Linked DNA regions of Streptomyces sp. SN-593. Each later gene encodes a partner of the first gene's protein in a complex. Links are inferred from orthologs where the notes say so. Each region holds a gene or a part of one and is shown in the gene's direction. Other genes may lie near its edges.

The links.
Region 2: the proteins of secY (region 1) and secG are in contact, whole or in part, in a crystal structure (PDB 5AWW), measured with the Thermus thermophilus proteins. The link is inferred for Streptomyces sp. SN-593 from one-to-one orthologs. Residues at the interface, in WP_096411648.1 of Thermus thermophilus: Leu14, Gln16, Arg17, Phe20, Ile34, Pro35, Pro37, Ile72, Arg108, Arg109, Asn112, Gln113, Arg116, Ile117, Ile120, Pro145, Gly146, Trp147, Phe152, Phe155, Val156, Val159, Thr160, Val162, Ala163, Gly164, Ala166, Leu167, Trp170, Glu173; in WP_223903268.1 of Thermus thermophilus: Tyr5, Ile9, Tyr12, Leu13, Ala16, Leu19, Val20, Val23, Leu24, Gln26, Glu27, Pro28, Gln30, Gly31, Ala32, Asp34, Leu35, Met36, Gly37, Gly38, Ser39, Ala40, Asp41, Leu42, Phe43, Ala45, Arg46, Val48, Tyr53, Thr56.

The regions. Positions count from the first base shown.
Region 1 is NZ_AP018365.1:5,232,540-5,240,546, forward strand. What follows is about bases 5,111-7,906. They hold secY (preprotein translocase subunit SecY), read left to right. Parts: upstream 5,111-5,748; coding sequence 5,749-7,065; downstream 7,066-7,906. Other genes in these bases: rplO (50S ribosomal protein L15), read left to right, coding at 5,111-5,554; RVR_RS22275 (adenylate kinase), read left to right, coding at 7,065-7,733; map (type I methionyl aminopeptidase), read left to right, coding at 7,869-7,906. Also shown: rpsC (30S ribosomal protein S3), read left to right, coding at 1-243; rplP (50S ribosomal protein L16), read left to right, coding at 249-668; rpmC (50S ribosomal protein L29), read left to right, coding at 668-892; rpsQ (30S ribosomal protein S17), read left to right, coding at 892-1,173; rplN (50S ribosomal protein L14), read left to right, coding at 1,290-1,658; rplX (50S ribosomal protein L24), read left to right, coding at 1,662-1,985; rplE (50S ribosomal protein L5), read left to right, coding at 1,987-2,568; RVR_RS22235 (type Z 30S ribosomal protein S14), read left to right, coding at 2,571-2,756; rpsH (30S ribosomal protein S8), read left to right, coding at 2,887-3,285; rplF (50S ribosomal protein L6), read left to right, coding at 3,307-3,846; rplR (50S ribosomal protein L18), read left to right, coding at 3,849-4,232; rpsE (30S ribosomal protein S5), read left to right, coding at 4,312-4,917; rpmD (50S ribosomal protein L30), read left to right, coding at 4,917-5,099; more of rplO, read left to right, coding at 5,102-5,110; more of map, read left to right, coding at 7,907-8,007. UniProt on the Bacillus subtilis protein: The central subunit of the protein translocation channel SecYEG. Consists of two halves formed by TMs 1-5 and 6-10.
Region 2 is NZ_AP018365.1:1,718,926-1,727,089, reverse strand. The notes cover bases 3,087-6,039. They hold secG (preprotein translocase subunit SecG), read left to right. Parts: upstream 3,087-4,421; coding sequence 4,422-4,658; downstream 4,659-6,039. Other genes in these bases: RVR_RS07215 (MurR/RpiR family transcriptional regulator), read right to left, coding at 5,484-6,039; RVR_RS07220 (RNA polymerase-binding protein RbpA), read left to right, coding at 4,887-5,222; tpiA (triose-phosphate isomerase), read left to right, coding at 3,510-4,295; RVR_RS37400 (phosphoglycerate kinase), read left to right, coding at 3,087-3,503. In the rest of the region: DNA-binding protein WhiA, read left to right, coding at 1-874; gap (type I glyceraldehyde-3-phosphate dehydrogenase), read left to right, coding at 1,132-2,139; more of RVR_RS37400, read left to right, coding at 2,289-3,086; more of RVR_RS07215, read right to left, coding at 6,040-6,371; RVR_RS07210 (N-acetylglucosamine kinase), read left to right, coding at 6,430-7,605; RVR_RS07205 (sugar isomerase domain-containing protein), read left to right, coding at 7,898-8,164. UniProt on the Bacillus subtilis protein: Involved in protein export. Participates in an early event of protein translocation.

The DNA.
Region 1 (8,007 bases):
GTGTGGATCTACAAGGGCGACGTGAAGAACATCGCCGAGGTCCGCGCCGAGAACGCCGCCGCCCGCGCCGGCAACCGCCCGGCCCGCGGTGGTGGCAACGAGCGTCCGCAGCGCCGCGGTGGCGAGCGCGGCGGCCGTGGCCGTCGTCCCCAGACGGACGGTGCCGCGTCGGCCCCCAAGGCCGAGGCGCCCGCTCCCGTCGAGGCGGCCCCGGCTGCTGAGACCCCCGGAACGGAAGGCTAAGTACCATGCTGATCCCCCGTAGGGTCAAGCACCGCAAGCAGCACCACCCCACCCGGCGCGGTATGGCCAAGGGCGGCACGGAGCTGGCGTTCGGCGAGTTCGGTCTCCAGGCCATCACGCCCGCCTACGTGACCAACCGGCAGATCGAGTCCGCTCGTATCTCCATCACCCGCCACATCAAGCGCGGCGGCAAGGTCTGGATCAACATCTACCCGGACCGCCCGCTGACCAAGAAGCCGGCTGAGACCCGCATGGGTTCCGGCAAGGGTTCGCCGGAGTGGTGGATCGCGAACGTCAAGCCCGGTCGGGTGATGTTCGAGCTGTCCTTCCCGAATGAGAAGGTTGCGCGCGAGGCGCTGACCCGCGCCGCGCACAAGCTTCCGATGAAGTGCCGCATCGTGCGGCGCGAGGCAGGTGAGTCGTGATGGCGGCCGGTACCAAGGCGACCGAGCTGCGCCAGCTTGGCGACGAGGACCTCGTCGGCAAGCTGCGTGAGGCCAAGGAGGAGCTGTTCAACCTCCGCTTCCAGGCGGCCACCGGACAGCTTGAGAACAACTCCCGGCTCAAGACCGTCCGCAAGGACATCGCCCGGATCTACACCCTCATGCGTGAGCGTGAGCTCGGCATCGAGACGGTGGAGAGCGCCTGATGAGCGAGAAGAATGTGACTGAGACCAACGCGCGCGGCTTCCGCAAGACCCGTGAGGGCCTCGTGGTCAGCGACAAGATGGACAAGACCGTGGTGGTCGCCGTCGAGGACCGCGTGAAGCACGCGCTCTACGGCAAGGTCATCCGCCGCACCAACAAGCTCAAGGCCCACGACGAGCAGAACGCCGCCGGCATCGGCGACCGCGTGCTCCTCATGGAGACCCGGCCGCAGTCCGCGACCAAGCGGTGGCGCGTCGTGGAGATCCTCGAGAAGGCCAAGTAGCCAAGTAATTCCTGCGGGGATTCCCTCGCAGGACGGTTCCGCCAGGCTCGGCGGGCGCCGCGTGGAGTGCTCCGCGCGGCGCCCGCCGGGAACCGGCAGACAAACAGGAGATAGACGTGATCCAGCAGGAGTCGCGACTTCGTGTCGCCGACAACACTGGTGCCAAGGAGATCCTTTGCATCCGTGTTCTCGGTGGCTCGGGTCGCCGCTACGCGGGCATCGGTGACGTCATCGTCGCCACCGTCAAGGACGCGATCCCCGGTGGCAACGTGAAGAAGGGCGAGGTCGTCAAGGCTGTCGTCGTGCGCACCGTCAAGGAGCGCCGCCGTGCCGACGGCTCGTACATCCGCTTCGACGAGAACGCGGCGGTCATCCTCAAGAACGACGGTGACCCCCGCGGCACCCGCATCTTCGGCCCGGTCGGCCGTGAGCTGCGCGAGAAGAGGTTCATGAAGATCGTCTCGCTCGCGCCGGAGGTGCTGTAACCGATGAAGATCAAGAAGGGCGACCTGGTTCAGGTCATCACCGGCAAGGACAAGGGCAAGCAGGGCAAGGTCATCGTGGCCTACCCCCGCGAGGACCGGGTCCTGGTCGAGGGTGTCAACCGGGTCAAGAAGCACACCAAGGCCGGCCAGACCGACCGCGGTTCGAAGACCGGCGGGATCATCACCACCGAGGCGCCGATCCACGTCAGCAACGTGCAGCTTGTTGTTGAGAAGGACGGCAAGAAGGTCGTGACCCGCGTCGGCTACCGCTTCGACGACGAGGGCACCAAGATCCGCGTTGCCAAGCGGACCGGTGAGGACATCTGAGATGACTACTGCAACTTCAGGTGCCGCTGCCACCAGCACCGCTCCGCGTCTCAAGTCGCGCTACCGCGAGGAGATCGCGGGCAAGCTGCGTGAGCAGTTCGAGTACGAGAACGTCATGCAGATCCCCGGTCTCACCAAGATCGTGGTCAACATGGGTGTGGGCGACGCCGCCCGCGACTCCAAGCTGATCGAGGGCGCGATCCGCGACCTCGCCACGATCACCGGTCAGAAGCCGCAGGTCACCAAGGCCCGTAAGTCCATCGCGCAGTTCAAGCTGCGCGAGGGTCAGCCGATCGGCGCGCACGTCACGCTGCGCGGTGACCGGATGTGGGAGTTCCTGGACCGCCTGCTGTCGCTGGCGCTGCCGCGTATCCGCGACTTCCGCGGCCTGTCGCCGAAGCAGTTCGACGGCCGGGGCAACTACACCTTCGGTCTCACGGAGCAGGTCATGTTCCACGAGATCGACCAGGACAAGATCGACCGGGTCCGGGGCATGGACATCACCGTGGTCACCACGGCGACCAACGACGACGAGGGTCGTGCCCTCCTTCGTCACCTCGGCTTCCCGTTCAAGGAGAACTGACCGTGGCGAAGAAGGCTCTGATCGCTAAGTCGGCTCGCAAGCCCAAGTTCGCTGTGCGCGCGTACAACCGCTGCCAGCGCTGTGGCCGGCCGCACTCCGTCTACCGCAAGTTCGGCCTGTGCCGCGTGTGCCTTCGTGAGATGGCCCACCGTGGCGAGCTGCCGGGCGTGACCAAGAGCTCCTGGTAGTCCCCTCCCGGACATCAGGACCCGATCCACTACGCCGTAGGTCCCCGCACCACACCCGCTCCCGGCTCCGGCCGGGGGAGAGGGACGGAGCAGACAGGAAACCCCGGCGAGAGAGGCCCAGGGCCAACTCATGACCATGACCGACCCCATCGCAGACATGCTGACCCGTCTGCGCAACGCGAACTCGGCGTACCACGACGACGTCGCGATGCCGTTCAGCAAGATCAAGTCGCACATCGCGGAGATCCTCCAGCAGGAGGGCTACATCACCGGCTGGAAGGTCGAGGAGGCCGAGGTCGGCAAGAACCTCATCCTCGAGCTGAAGTTCGGCCCCAACCGCGAGCGCTCGATCGCCGGCATCAAGCGGATCAGCAAGCCGGGTCTTCGGGTCTACGCAAAGTCCACCAACCTGCCTCGGGTGCTGGGCGGCCTCGGCGTGGCGATCATCTCCACGTCGCACGGACTGCTCACCGGCCAGCAGGCGCAGAAGAAGGGCGTGGGTGGGGAAGTCCTCGCCTACGTCTGGTAACCGGGAAAGAGAGGTAGAGCAATGTCGCGCATCGGCAAGCTGCCCATCTCGGTTCCCGCCGGAGTGGACGTCACCATCGACGGCCGCACGGTCGCGGTGAAGGGCCCCAAGGGTTCGCTCACCCACACCGTCGCCGCGCCGATCGAGATCGCAAAGGGCGAGGACGGCGTGCTGCTGGTCACCCGCCCCAACGACGAGCGTGTCTCGAAGGCCCTGCACGGCCTGTCCCGCACGCTGGTGGCGAACATGATCACCGGCGTGACCGCGGGCTACAGCAAGTCCCTTGAGATCAGCGGTGTCGGGTACCGCGTCCAGGCGAAGGGCTCCAACCTGGAGTTCTCGCTCGGGTACAGCCACCCGATCCTCGTCGAGGCCCCCGAGGGCATCGCCTTCAAGGTCGAGTCCCCGGTGAAGTTCTCCGTCGAGGGCATCGACAAGCAGAAGGTCGGCGAAGTGGCCGCCAACATCCGCAAGTTGCGGAAGCCTGACCCGTACAAGGCGAAGGGCGTCAAGTACGCCGGCGAGGTCATCCGCCGCAAGGTCGGAAAGGCTGGTAAGTAGCCATGGCATACGGTGTCAAGATCGCCAAGGGCAAGGCGTACAAGGGTGCGGCGCTCAAGCGGCGCCACATCCGGGTCCGCAAGCGCGTCAACGGTACGTCCGAGCGCCCGCGCCTGGTGGTGACGCGGTCCAACCGCGGCATCGTGGCGCAGGTGATCGACGACCTGGCGGGCCACACGCTCGCGTCGGCGTCGACCCTGGACGCGTCCATCCGCGGCGGCGAAGGCGACAAGAGCGCCAAGGCGAAGCAGGTCGGCCAGCTCGTGGCCGAGCGTGCGAAGGCCAAGGGCGTCGAAGCTGTCGTCTTCGACCGTGGCGGCAACCAGTACGCTGGGCGGATCGCCGCCCTGGCGGACGCCGCCCGCGAGGCCGGCCTGAAGTTCTGAGCCGCCCGTCGCGGCAGCGACTTCAACGGTTGCTGCGTTGCTAGCGGAGAAACGCTAAGAGGATCGAGAGGTAATTCCAATGGCTGGACCCCAGCGCCGCGGAAGCGGTGCCGGTGGCGGCGAGCGACGGGACCGTAAGGACCGGCGGGACGGCGGCCAGCAGGCCGAGAAGACCGCCTACGTCGAGCGGGTCGTCGCGATCAACCGCGTCGCCAAGGTTGTGAAGGGTGGTCGTCGCTTCAGCTTCACCGCGCTGGTCGTGGTGGGCGACGGTGACGGCACCGTCGGTGTCGGCTACGGCAAGGCCAAGGAGGTGCCGGCCGCCATCGCCAAGGGTGTGGAGGAGGCCAAGAAGCACTTCTTCAAGGTCCCCCGTATCCAGGGCACCATCCCGCACCCGATCCAGGGCGAGAAGGCCGCGGGCGTCGTCCTGCTCAAGCCGGCTTCCCCCGGTACCGGTGTGATCGCCGGTGGCCCGGTGCGAGCCGTGCTGGAGTGCGCGGGCATCCACGACGTGCTGTCCAAGAGCCTCGGCTCGGACAACGCGATCAACATCGTGCACGCCACGGTGGCCGCGCTCCAGGGCCTTCAGCGGCCCGAGGAGATCGCCGCCCGCCGCGGTCTGCCGATCGAGGACGTCGCGCCCGCCGCGCTGCTGCGCGCCCGGGCCGGAGTGGGTGTGTGATGGCGCGCCTGAAGGTCACGCAGACCAAGTCCTACATCGGCAGCAAGCAGAACCACCGTGACACCCTGCGTTCGCTCGGGCTCAAGCGCCTGCACGACGTCGTGGTCAAGGAGGACCGCCCGGAGATCCGCGGCATGGTCCACACCGTCCGCCACCTCGTCACGGTCGAGGAGGTCGACTGATCATGGGTGACAACCCGATCAAGGTGCACAACCTCCGTCCGGCTCCGGGCGCCAAGACCGCCAAGACCCGCGTGGGTCGCGGCGAGGCGTCCAAGGGCAAGACGGCCGGTCGCGGCACCAAGGGCACCAAGGCCCGCTACCAGGTTCCGGAGCGCTTCGAGGGCGGGCAGATGCCCCTCCACATGCGGCTCCCGAAGCTCAAGGGCTTCAAGAACCCGTTCCGCACCGAGTACCAGGTCGTCAACCTGGACAAGCTCGCGGCCCTCTACCCCGAGGGTGGCGAGGTCACCGTTGCCGACCTGGTCGCCAAGGGTGCCGTGCGCAAGAACCAGCTCGTCAAGGTGCTCGGCACCGGCGACGTCTCCGTGGCCCTGCAGGTGACCGTTGACGCGGTCTCCGGCTCCGCCAAGGAGAAGATCACCGCCGCCGGCGGCACCGTCACCGAGCTCGTCTGAGCCGGATGTGCAACCCGACCGGGGACGCCCAGTACCTCAGGGCGTCCCCGGTCGTTCTTTTCTGTGAATTTTCCCTGGCCGATGGGTCATTCCTACCGGGGGCACGTCGCCGGTAAGGTGGCCGAGCCCCTATCCGTCAGAAATCTCACCAGAGACCGTCCTTCCGCCGTGGCGCGGGGGGTGCAGGAGGCACCGTGCTCACCGCGTTCGCCCGGGCGTTCAGGACGCCCGACCTGCGCAAGAAGCTGCTCTTCACGCTCGCCATCATCGTGGTGTACCGGCTGGGCGCGCACGTGCCGGTGCCGGGGATCGACTTCGGCGTGGTCAACGACTGCGTGAAGCAGACGAAGGGCAACAACAGCCTCTTCGGTCTGGTCAACATGTTCAGTGGCGGAGCGCTGCTCCAGCTCACCATCTTCGCACTCGGGATCATGCCGTACATCACGGCGAGCATCATCCTGCAACTGCTGACCGTGGTGATCCCGCGCCTGGAGGCCCTGAAGAAGGAGGGGCAGGCCGGTACCACCAAGATCACGCAGTACACCCGGTACCTGACGGTCGCGCTGGCGATCCTCCAGGGCACCGGCCTGGTGGCCACCGCCCGCTCCGGCAACCTCTTCTCGACCTGCACCCAGGGCAACGACATCGTCCCGAACCAGTCGATCTTCACCACCGTCACCATGGTCACGTGCATGACCGCGGGCACCGTGATGATCATGTGGCTGGGCGAGCTGATCACCGACCGCGGCATCGGCAACGGCATGTCGATCCTGATGTTCGTCTCGATCGCGGCCGGCTTCCCCGGCTCGCTGTGGGGCATCAAGGTCTCCGGCACCATCGCGGGCGGCTGGGTCGAGTTCATCTCCGTGATCCTGATCGGCCTGGTCATGGTGGGCCTGGTGGTCTTCGTCGAGCAGGCGCAGCGCCGCATCCCGGTGCAGTACGCGAAGCGCATGATCGGCCGCCGGTCCTACGGCGGCACCTCGACGTACATCCCGCTCAAGGTGAACCAGGCGGGTGTGATCCCGGTCATCTTCGCCTCGTCGCTGCTCTACATCCCGGCGCTGATCGTCCAGTTCTCCGGGTCGACGGCGGGCTGGGCGCAGTGGATCAGCCGCAACTTCACCAAGGGCGACCACCCGGCGTACATGGCCGCCTACTTCCTGCTGATCGTCTTCTTCGCCTTCTTCTACGTCGCGATCTCCTTCAACCCCGAGGAAGTCGCCGACAATATGAAGAAGTATGGTGGGTTCATCCCGGGTATCCGGGCCGGTCGTCCCACCGCTGAGTACCTGAGTTACGTCCTCAACCGCATCACGTGGCCCGGTTCGCTGTACCTGGGTCTGATCGCCCTCGTTCCGACGGTCGCCATCGCGATCTTCAACGGGAGCAACGGCAACTTCCCTCTGGGTGGCACCAGCATCCTCATCATCGTCGGTGTGGGTCTGGAGACCGTGAAGCAGATCGAAAGCCAGCTCCAGCAGCGCAACTACGAAGGGTTCCTCCGCTGATGCGTATCGTCCTGGTCGGGCCGCCCGGCGCAGGCAAGGGGACGCAGGCCGCGTTCCTCGCCAAGAACCTCTCGATCCCGCACATCTCCACGGGCGACCTGTTCCGCGCCAACATCAGTCAGGGCACCGACCTGGGCAAGCAGGCGAAGGCGTACATGGACGCCGGCGACCTGGTGCCCGACGAGGTCACGATCGGCATGGCCGAGGACCGGCTGGACCAGCCGGACGCGGCCGGTGGCTTCCTGCTCGACGGCTTCCCGCGCAACGAGCAGCAGGCGCGGGCGCTGGACGTCTACCTGGCGCGGCACGAGATCGCGCTGGACGGCGTGCTGGACCTGGAGGTCCCCGAGGAAGAGGTGGTCAAGCGGATCGCCGGCCGCCGGATCTGCCGCAACGACGGCTCGCACGTCTTCCACGTCGAGTACAAGCAGCCGAAGGAGGAGGGCGTCTGCGACGAGTGCGGCGGCGAGCTGTACCGGCGCGACGACGACGCCCCGGACAAGGTCCGCAACCGGCTGGAGATCTACCACCGCGAGACCGAGCCGATCATCGACTACTACAAGAAGCAGGGCCTGGTCGTGACGATCTCCGCGCTCGGCGCGGTGGCCGAGGTGACCACGCGGGCCATGACGGCCCTGCGCGCGGACGCCGGCGAGCCGACCGCGTAGGTCCCGGCGCCGGCCGGACCGGTGCATGTGCACACCACGGCCGTGGTGCCCCGACGGGCGCCACGGCCGTATGGTTGGGGTGGCAAGGACCTGACCGAACAGGGACCCAAGGCAGCAAGGAAGGCGTCGGCCGCGATGGTGGAGCTGAAGACCCCGGAGCAGATCGCGAAGATGCGGGAGGCCGGTCTGGTCGTCGCGGCGATCCACGAGGCGACCCGGGCGGCGGCGGTGCCCGGCGCCACCACCAGGGACCTGGACGAGGTCGCCGCGAAGG
Region 2 (8,164 bases), 3.5 Mb from region 1 along the record:
ACTGCACCTGGTGAGCGGCCGGATCGTCATCGAGGCGGAGCTCGACACCGGGATCGCGGCGCGTCGGCTGCGCAAGGACATCCTGGAGATCTTCGGGCACGCCTCCGACCTGGTGGTGATGGCCCCGGGCGGGTTGCGCCGCGGCAGCCGCTACGTCGTCCGGGTGGTGGCCGGCGGTGACCAGCTCGCCCGGCAGACCGGCCTGGTCGACGGGCGCGGCCGCCCGATCCGCGGGCTGCCCCCGCAGGTGGTCTCCGGCGCGACCTGCGACGCGGAGGCGGCCTGGCGCGGCGCCTTCCTCGCGCACGGGTCGCTGACCGAGCCGGGCCGCTCCTCCTCCCTGGAGGTGACCTGCCCCGGGCCCGAGGCGGCCCTCGCCCTGGTCGGCGCCGCGCGCCGGTTGCAGATCCCGGCGAAGGCCCGCGAGGTGCGCAACGTGGACCGCGTCGTGGTGCGCGACGGCGACGCGATCGGCGCGCTGCTGACCCGGCTGGGCGCCCACGACTCGGTGCTCGCCTGGGAGGAGCGCCGGATGCGGCGCGAGGTGCGCGCGACCGCGAACCGGCTCGCCAACTTCGACGACGCGAACCTGCGCAGGTCCGCGCGGGCGGCGGTCGCCGCGGGGGCCCGGGTGCAGCGCGCCCTGGAGATCCTCGGGGAGGAGGTGCCCGAGCACCTCGCCGCGGCCGGGCGGCTGCGGATGGACCACAAGCAGGCGTCGCTGGAGGAACTGGGGTCGCTCGCCGAGCCGCCGCTGACCAAGGACGCGGTGGCCGGGCGGATCCGGCGGCTGCTCGCGATGGCCGACAAGCGCGCGTCCGACCTGGGCATGCCCGGCACCGAGGCGAACCTCACGGAGGAGATGGTCGGCTGACGCCGCCCCCGGCTGACGCCGGCCCCCGGCTGACGCCGGCCCCGGCGGGGTGGGGTCCCTGCGCGGAAGGCGGCCACCCCTCGGGGGTGCACGTTCTCCGCGTCCGCTCCCCGCGGCCCCGGAAGGTGAACGTTTCCCGCCGCAGCGCCCCGCGCCCGCGGTGGGGGTGCCGACACGGTAGGGTCGGGGGTGGTCGGGGACATCCCATATTTCGCAGCCGGAGAGGGACTCCGGCGACTGAGCGAGGAGATCGGTTCGTGACGATCCGGGTAGGCATCAACGGCTTTGGCCGCATCGGTCGTAACTTCTTCCGCGCCATCCTGGAACAGGGTGCGGACATCGAGATCGTGGCCGTCAACGACCTGGGTGACACCGCCACGACGGCGCACCTGCTGAAGTACGACACCATCCTCGGGCGCCTGAAGGCCGAGGTCACGCACACCGCCGACACGATCACCGTGGACGGCCACACCATCAAGGTGCTGGCCGAGCGCGACCCCGCCGCCATCAAGTGGGGCGAGCTGGGCGTGGACATCGTGATCGAGTCCACCGGCATCTTCACCAAGGCGGCCGACGCGGGCAAGCACCTGGCCGGCGGCGCCAAGAAGGTCATCATCTCCGCGCCCGCCACCGACGAGGACATCACCATCGTCATGGGCGTCAACCAGGACGCGTACGACGCGGCGTCGCACCACATCATCTCCAACGCCTCCTGCACCACGAACTGCGTGGCGCCGATGGCGAAGGTGCTGCTGGAGAACTTCGGCATCGTCAAGGGCCTGATGACGACGGTGCACGCGTACACCAACGACCAGCGCATCCTGGACTTCCCGCACAAGGACCTGCGCCGCGCCCGTGCCGCCGCGGAGAACATCATCCCGACCACCACGGGCGCCGCCAAGGCCACCGCGCTGGTCATCCCCGAGCTGGCCGGCAAGCTGGACGGCATGGCCATGCGGGTGCCGGTGCCCACCGGCTCCGTCACCGACCTGGTGGTGGACCTGGAGCGCGAGGTCACCAAGGACGAGGTGAACGCGGCCTTCCAGCAGGCCGCCGAGGGCCAGCTCAAGGGCCTGCTGGAGTACACCGAGGACCCGATCGTCTCCTCGGACATCGTCAACACCCCGGCGTCGTGCACCTTCGACTCGAAGCTGACCATGGTGCAGGGCGGCAGGACCGTCAAGGTCATCGGCTGGTACGACAACGAGTGGGGCTACTCCAACCGCCTGGTGGACCTCGCGGTCTTCGTCGGCGGCCAGCTCTGAGGCACGCCGGAACCGCGGCCGCGTAGCCGTTTCCGTCAGCCACCGCACCGCGATGCGAGCGACAGGGTCCGGACGAGCGCGATGACGCGCCGTCCGGGCCCTGTTCGCGTCGTGTCCGGTGCCGGACCTACTCACAGGAGACCCGACAGATGAAGACGATCGACGACCTGATCGCCGAGGGACAGGTCGAGGGCAAGCGGGTGTTCGTCCGCGCCGACCTCAACGTGCCGCTGGACGGCACCACCATCACCGACGACGGCCGTATCCGGGCCGCGGTGCCGACCGTCGCCAGGCTCGCCGAGGCCGGCGCCACGGTGATCGTCGCCTCGCACCTGGGGCGCCCCAAGGGCGCACCCGACCCGAAGTTCTCGCTCGCCCCGGTCCGCGACCGGCTGGCCGAACTCCTCGGCCGGCAGGTGTTCTTCGGCACCGACACGGTCGGCGACCAGACCCGGCAGGCGCTGGACGGCGCCGCCGCCGGCGACGTGGTGCTGCTGGAGAACCTGCGCTTCTTCCCCGGTGAGACCAGCAAGGACGACGCCGAGCGCGGCGCGTTCGCCGACCGGCTCGCCGCCCTCGCCGACACCTACGTGGGGGACGGCTTCGGCGCGGTGCACCGCAAGCACGCCTCGGTGTACGACCTGCCGGCCCGGCTGCCGCACGCCGCCGGCGGCCTGATCGCGACCGAGGTCGGGGTGCTGAGGAAGCTCACCGAGGAGGTCGCCCGCCCGTACGCGGTGGTGCTCGGCGGCTCGAAGGTGTCCGACAAGCTCGGCGTCATCGACCACCTGCTGGAGAAGGCCGACCGCATCCTGGTCGGCGGCGGCATGGTCTTCACCTTCCTCAAGGCCCAGGGCCACGAGATCGGCAGGAGCCTGTTGCAGGAGGACCAGATCCCGGTCGTCACCGAGTACCTGGAGCGGGCCAGGGCCAAGGGCGTGGAGTTCGTGCTGCCGGTCGACGTGGTCGGCGCCACCAGCTTCCCCGACCTGGAGACGAAGGCCCCCGCCGAGCCGGTCACCGCTCCGGTGGACGCCATCCCGACCGACCTGATCGGCCTGGACATCGGCCCGGAGTCGCGCAAGCTGTTCGCCGCGAAGCTCGCCGACACGGCGACCATCTTCTGGAACGGCCCGATGGGCGTCTTCGAGCACCCCGACTTCGCCGACGGCACCCGCGCCGTGGCGCAGGCGCTGGTGGACGCCCCCGCGTTCAGCGTGGTCGGCGGCGGCGACTCGGCCGCGGCCGTCCGCATCCTGGGATTCGACGAGAACGCTTTCGGCCACATCTCCACCGGCGGCGGCGCCAGCCTGGAGTACCTCGAAGGCAAGACCCTGCCCGGCCTTTCCGCTTTGGAGAACTGAACCCCGATGAGTGAGCAGAGCACCCGCACCCCGCTGATGGCGGGCAACTGGAAGATGAACCTCAACCACCTCGAGGCCATCGCGCACGTCCAGAAGCTCGCGTTCGGCCTCACCGACAAGGACCACGACGCGGTCGAGGTCGCCGTCCTGGTGCCCTTCACCGACCTGCGCTCCGTGCAGACCCTCGTCGACGGCGACCGGCTGCGGATCAAGTACGGCGCGCAGGACGTGTCCGCGCACGACCACGGTGCGTACACGGGCGAAATCTCCGGGCCGATGCTGTCCAAGCTGAAGTGCGAGTACGTCGCGATCGGCCACTCCGAGCGCCGCCAGTACCACGGCGAGGACGAGGAGGTCGTGAACGCCAAGGTGAAGGCCGCCTTCGCGCACGGCCTGACCCCGATCCTGTGCGTCGGCGAGGGCCTGGACGTCCGCAAGGCCGGCAACCAGGTCGGGCACACCCTCGCCCAGCTCGACGGCGCCCTCAAGGACGTCCCCGCGGAGCAGGCGGCGCGGATCGTCGTGGCCTACGAGCCGGTGTGGGCGATCGGCACCGGCGAGGTCGCCACCCCCGAGGACGCCCAGGAGGTCTGCGGGGCGATCCGCGGCCGGCTGGCGGAGCTGTACGACCAGGAGCTCGCCGACGGCGTCCGCATCCAGTACGGCGGCTCGGTCAAGGCGGGCAACGTGGCCGCGATCATGGCCCAGCCGGACGTGGACGGCGCCCTGGTGGGCGGCGCGGCGCTGGACCCGGAGGAGTTCGTCAGGATCGTGCGCTTCCGCGACCAGTGACGGACCGGTGAAGTCGGGGGTCGCGTGAAGTACCCTGTCGGGGCCGGAGTGGTGTGATCGCACCGCCTCCGGCCCCGCGCCGTAACCGTGTACTGCCGTCGTGTAGTCGAGAGAGTTGGTCCAGCCGTGGTCATCGGGTTCTCCATCGCCCTCATCATCTTCAGCATGCTGCTCCTGCTGCTCGTGCTCATGCACAAGGGGAAGGGCGGCGGCCTGTCGGACATGTTCGGCGGCGGCATGCAGTCGTCCGTCGGCGGTTCGTCGGTGGCCGAGCGCAACCTCGACCGGATCACCGTGGTGATCGGCCTGCTCTGGTTCGCGTGCATCGTCACCCTGGGCATCGTCATGAAGACGAGCAACTAGCGGGAGCCGCAAGGGCCCTGCCGGCCCACCCGCGCGGGTGACGCGCGCACCCCGTCCGACTACCGCCGGTTCACGGCGAATTGACGCCGCGTCGTGAAGACGACTTGTCCACGACTTATCATGGACGCGCGTCTTGGGATACCGTGCCCTTTCCCGCCAGGTGCGGGGGCGAACCGGTCTCCGTCGAATGGGCGACCTCGCAGCACCATCACGCAGGGAGTTACGACCGTGGCAAGTGGCAACGCGATCCGTGGCAGTCGGGTCGGAGCGGGGCCGATGGGAGAGGCCGAGCGCGGCGAGTCCGCGCCGCGCCTGCGCATCTCCTTCTGGTGCTCCAACGGACACGAGACCCAGCCGAGTTTCGCCAGCGACGCGCAGATCCCGGAGACCTGGGACTGCCCCCGCTGCGGCTTCCCGGCCGGGCAGGACGAGGAGAACCCGCCGGCGCCGCCGCGCACCGAGCCGTACAAGACCCACCTCGCGTACGTACGCGAACGCCGGTCGGCCGCCGACGGCGAGGCGATCCTCGCCGAGGCGCTGGCGAAGCTGCGCGGCGAGATCTAGGGCCTGTCCGGCGGATCCTGCCGGTCGAGCTCGCGGCGTCCGGCACCGCACCTCCCTGCGTTGTCGAATCATCCATGTACGACCCGGTACGAGGATGTTTCTCCGCCTTGCGATGTACGGCACCGGACGCCGCGAGCTCGACCGGCACGATCCGCCGGACAGGCCCTAGGGCCTTTCGTCCGGTTCTCCGTGGGTGGAGCAGCGGGGTCCGGGGCGCGGCCGCGGTCCCGGCCGCCGTCGGCCCCCGGCCGTCGGGCCGGCTCAGCCTCCTGAGCCGGCCCGACGGCCGGGGGCCTTCCTGCCGGTGCCGGTCCCGGCGATGTGCGCGGTCAGCGCGATGGACGCGGTCGCCCGTTCGTAGGTGAGCTGCGCGACGCGGGCGTAGAGGCAGTCCACGATCAGCAGCACGGAGTGGCGGGTGCCGAAGTTGCCCCGCCGGAAGCTGGTCTCGCCGGAGAACGACGTCAGGTGGACGTCCGCGGCCCGTGCGACGGGCGAGCGCGGGTCGCCCGTGACGGCGACGGTCGCCGCGCCCCGGTCCGCGGCCGTCCGCAGGGGCTCCAGGACCTCGCGGGTGCCGCCCGAGTGCGAGACGGCCACCACGGCGTCCGAGGGCGTCAGCAGGGCCGCCGAGGTCTCCGCGGCGTGCACCTCGGTCCAGGCGTGGGCGGCGCAGCCGATGCCGAACAGCCGGGCCTGCGTCTCGTGGGCCACGATGCCGGAGCCGCCGACCCCGTAGACGTCGATCCTGCGGGCCCGCGCGAGGGCCTGGGCGGCGCGTTCCAGCGCCTCCCGGTCCAACTGCTCCGCGGTGTGCCGCAGGGCCCGCAGGTCGGCCTCCGCGACCACGCCGATTACCTGCTCCAGATCGTCGTCCGGCCCGATCCGGGGACCCAGCGCGGCACTTCGCGGCTCGGCCTCGGCGCGCCCCTGCTCCTGCGCCAGCTCGATCAGGAGCTGCTGGTAGGACTCCAGGCCCAGCGCACGGCAGAACCGGGTCACCGTCGCCTGCGAGGTGCCGGTGCGGCGCCCGAGTTCCGCCGCGGAGCCGTGCGTGGCGGCGACCGGGTCGGCGAGCACCCCCTCGCCGACCTTGCGCAGCGACCCGGACATCCGGGGAAGTTCGGTGCGGATCAGTGCGGTGATCATGACGACCCGTCCCGTCGGGGTTGTGCGCCGGTGAATCCGTCAACCACGATGCGTGGTGATGACGGAAACCTACAACCACCCGGCGGCCGACGGCAGGGGTGCCGGCACGGCCGGTACGGTCCGGCCGCCCCTGGTCGTGGGGATCGACGCGGGCGGCACGCGCAGCCGGGCCTGCCTGGCGGTGGGCGTGCCCGGCGGGCCGGTACTCGGGCGGGGTTGCGGCGGCCCCGGCAACGCGCTGAGCGTCGGGCGGGCCGACCTGACCCGCCACCTCGCGGCCGCCGTCGGCGAGGCCCTGGCCGGGGCACTGCCGGCCGACCCGGAGGCACGGGGCCGGATCGGCGCGGCCTTCGGCGGGTTCGCGGGCGCCGCGCCGGGCGCCGGGCCGGAGCGCGGGGAGGACCTGGCCGTGTCCTGCCTGCGGGACGCGCTGGCCGAGCACGGGGTCACCGGGGTGCCGGTCGGTGTCGGGGGTGACGCCGACGTCGCACTCGCCGCGGCGCCCGGCGCCCCCCGCGACGGGCTGGTCCTGATCGCGGGCACCGGCGCGATCGCCGCGCGGCTGGCCGGGGGCCGCCGCGCCGCGGTGTCCGACGGGCACGGCTGGCTGCTCGGGGACGAGGGCAGCGGGTTCTGGCTGGGCAACCACGGGACGCGGGCGGCGCTGGAGGCGCTGGACGGCCGCGGCCCGTGGACGGCGCTGGTGCCGCGGGTGGTGGCCCACTTCCTGGGCGCTGGTGCGGGCACGGGTGCGGGCGCAGGGGTGGGCGCGGACGCCGCTGTGGGTTCCGGGGGAGAGGGCGTCGGGACCGAGGGCCCGGTGGGCGCCGAGGCACTGCGGCGGGCCCTGGAGGTCGGGCCGTCCAGCGACCCGGTGGCGCGCCACCTGCTCGGCGAGCTCGTCGTCACGCGGGCGTACGCGCAGGCACCGGCCCGGCTGGGCGCGCTCAGCCCGGCCGTGGCCGAGGAGGCGGAACGCGGCGACCAGGTCGCGCGGCGCCTGCTGGACACGGCGGCCGGACTGCTCGCGGCGACCGTGCGCTCGCTGGGACCGCGGCCGGGGGAGCCGCTGGTGGTCACCGGCGGCCTGCTGGCGCCCGGCGGACCGCTGCTGGCGCGGGTGACCGAGCGGCTGGCGGACCGCGGGCTGCGGATCTTCCCGGTGGCCGACGGCTCCACCGGGGCGGCCGCGCTCGCCTGCGACCTGCTCCGGGGGACGCCGGCCGGCACCTGAGCGGCACTTACCGGCTCCGGCCCGGCCCCAGCCCCAGCCCCGGCCTCGGCCTCGGCACCGGCCCCAGCCCGGCCTGTGCCAGTCGGCAGGGGACGGCGATCGGTGGCCCGGTCCGGCGCCGGCCCGAGCCCCGTCCCGGCACCGGTCCGCGGCGGCGGGTCCGGCACCCGGGTGCCTTGACGGGCGGAGCTGGTTCAATGTTTCATCGAAGCGTCGGACGGTTGGTTCGATCAACCCGAACCGTCCGGCGGCAGGACTTCCGCAGCAGGACTTCCGCAAAGGGGACCCGGGCATGGCCGAGGGACAGATCAGCGCCGCGACGTTCGCCGACGAGGGACGCGCCGCGGTGGAGCGGGCGATCGCCGCGAACAAGGAGTCCGTGGCGGCCGCCGGCCGGCTGCTCGCCGACAGCGTGGCCGCCGACGGCGTGGTCCACGGCTTCGGCACCGGTCACTCGCAGGCCACGGTGCTGGAACTCGTCGGCCGGGCCGGCGGCCTGATCCCCACCAACCGGATCGGGCTCACCGACCTGGTGCTGCGCGGCGGCGAGGACCGCTCG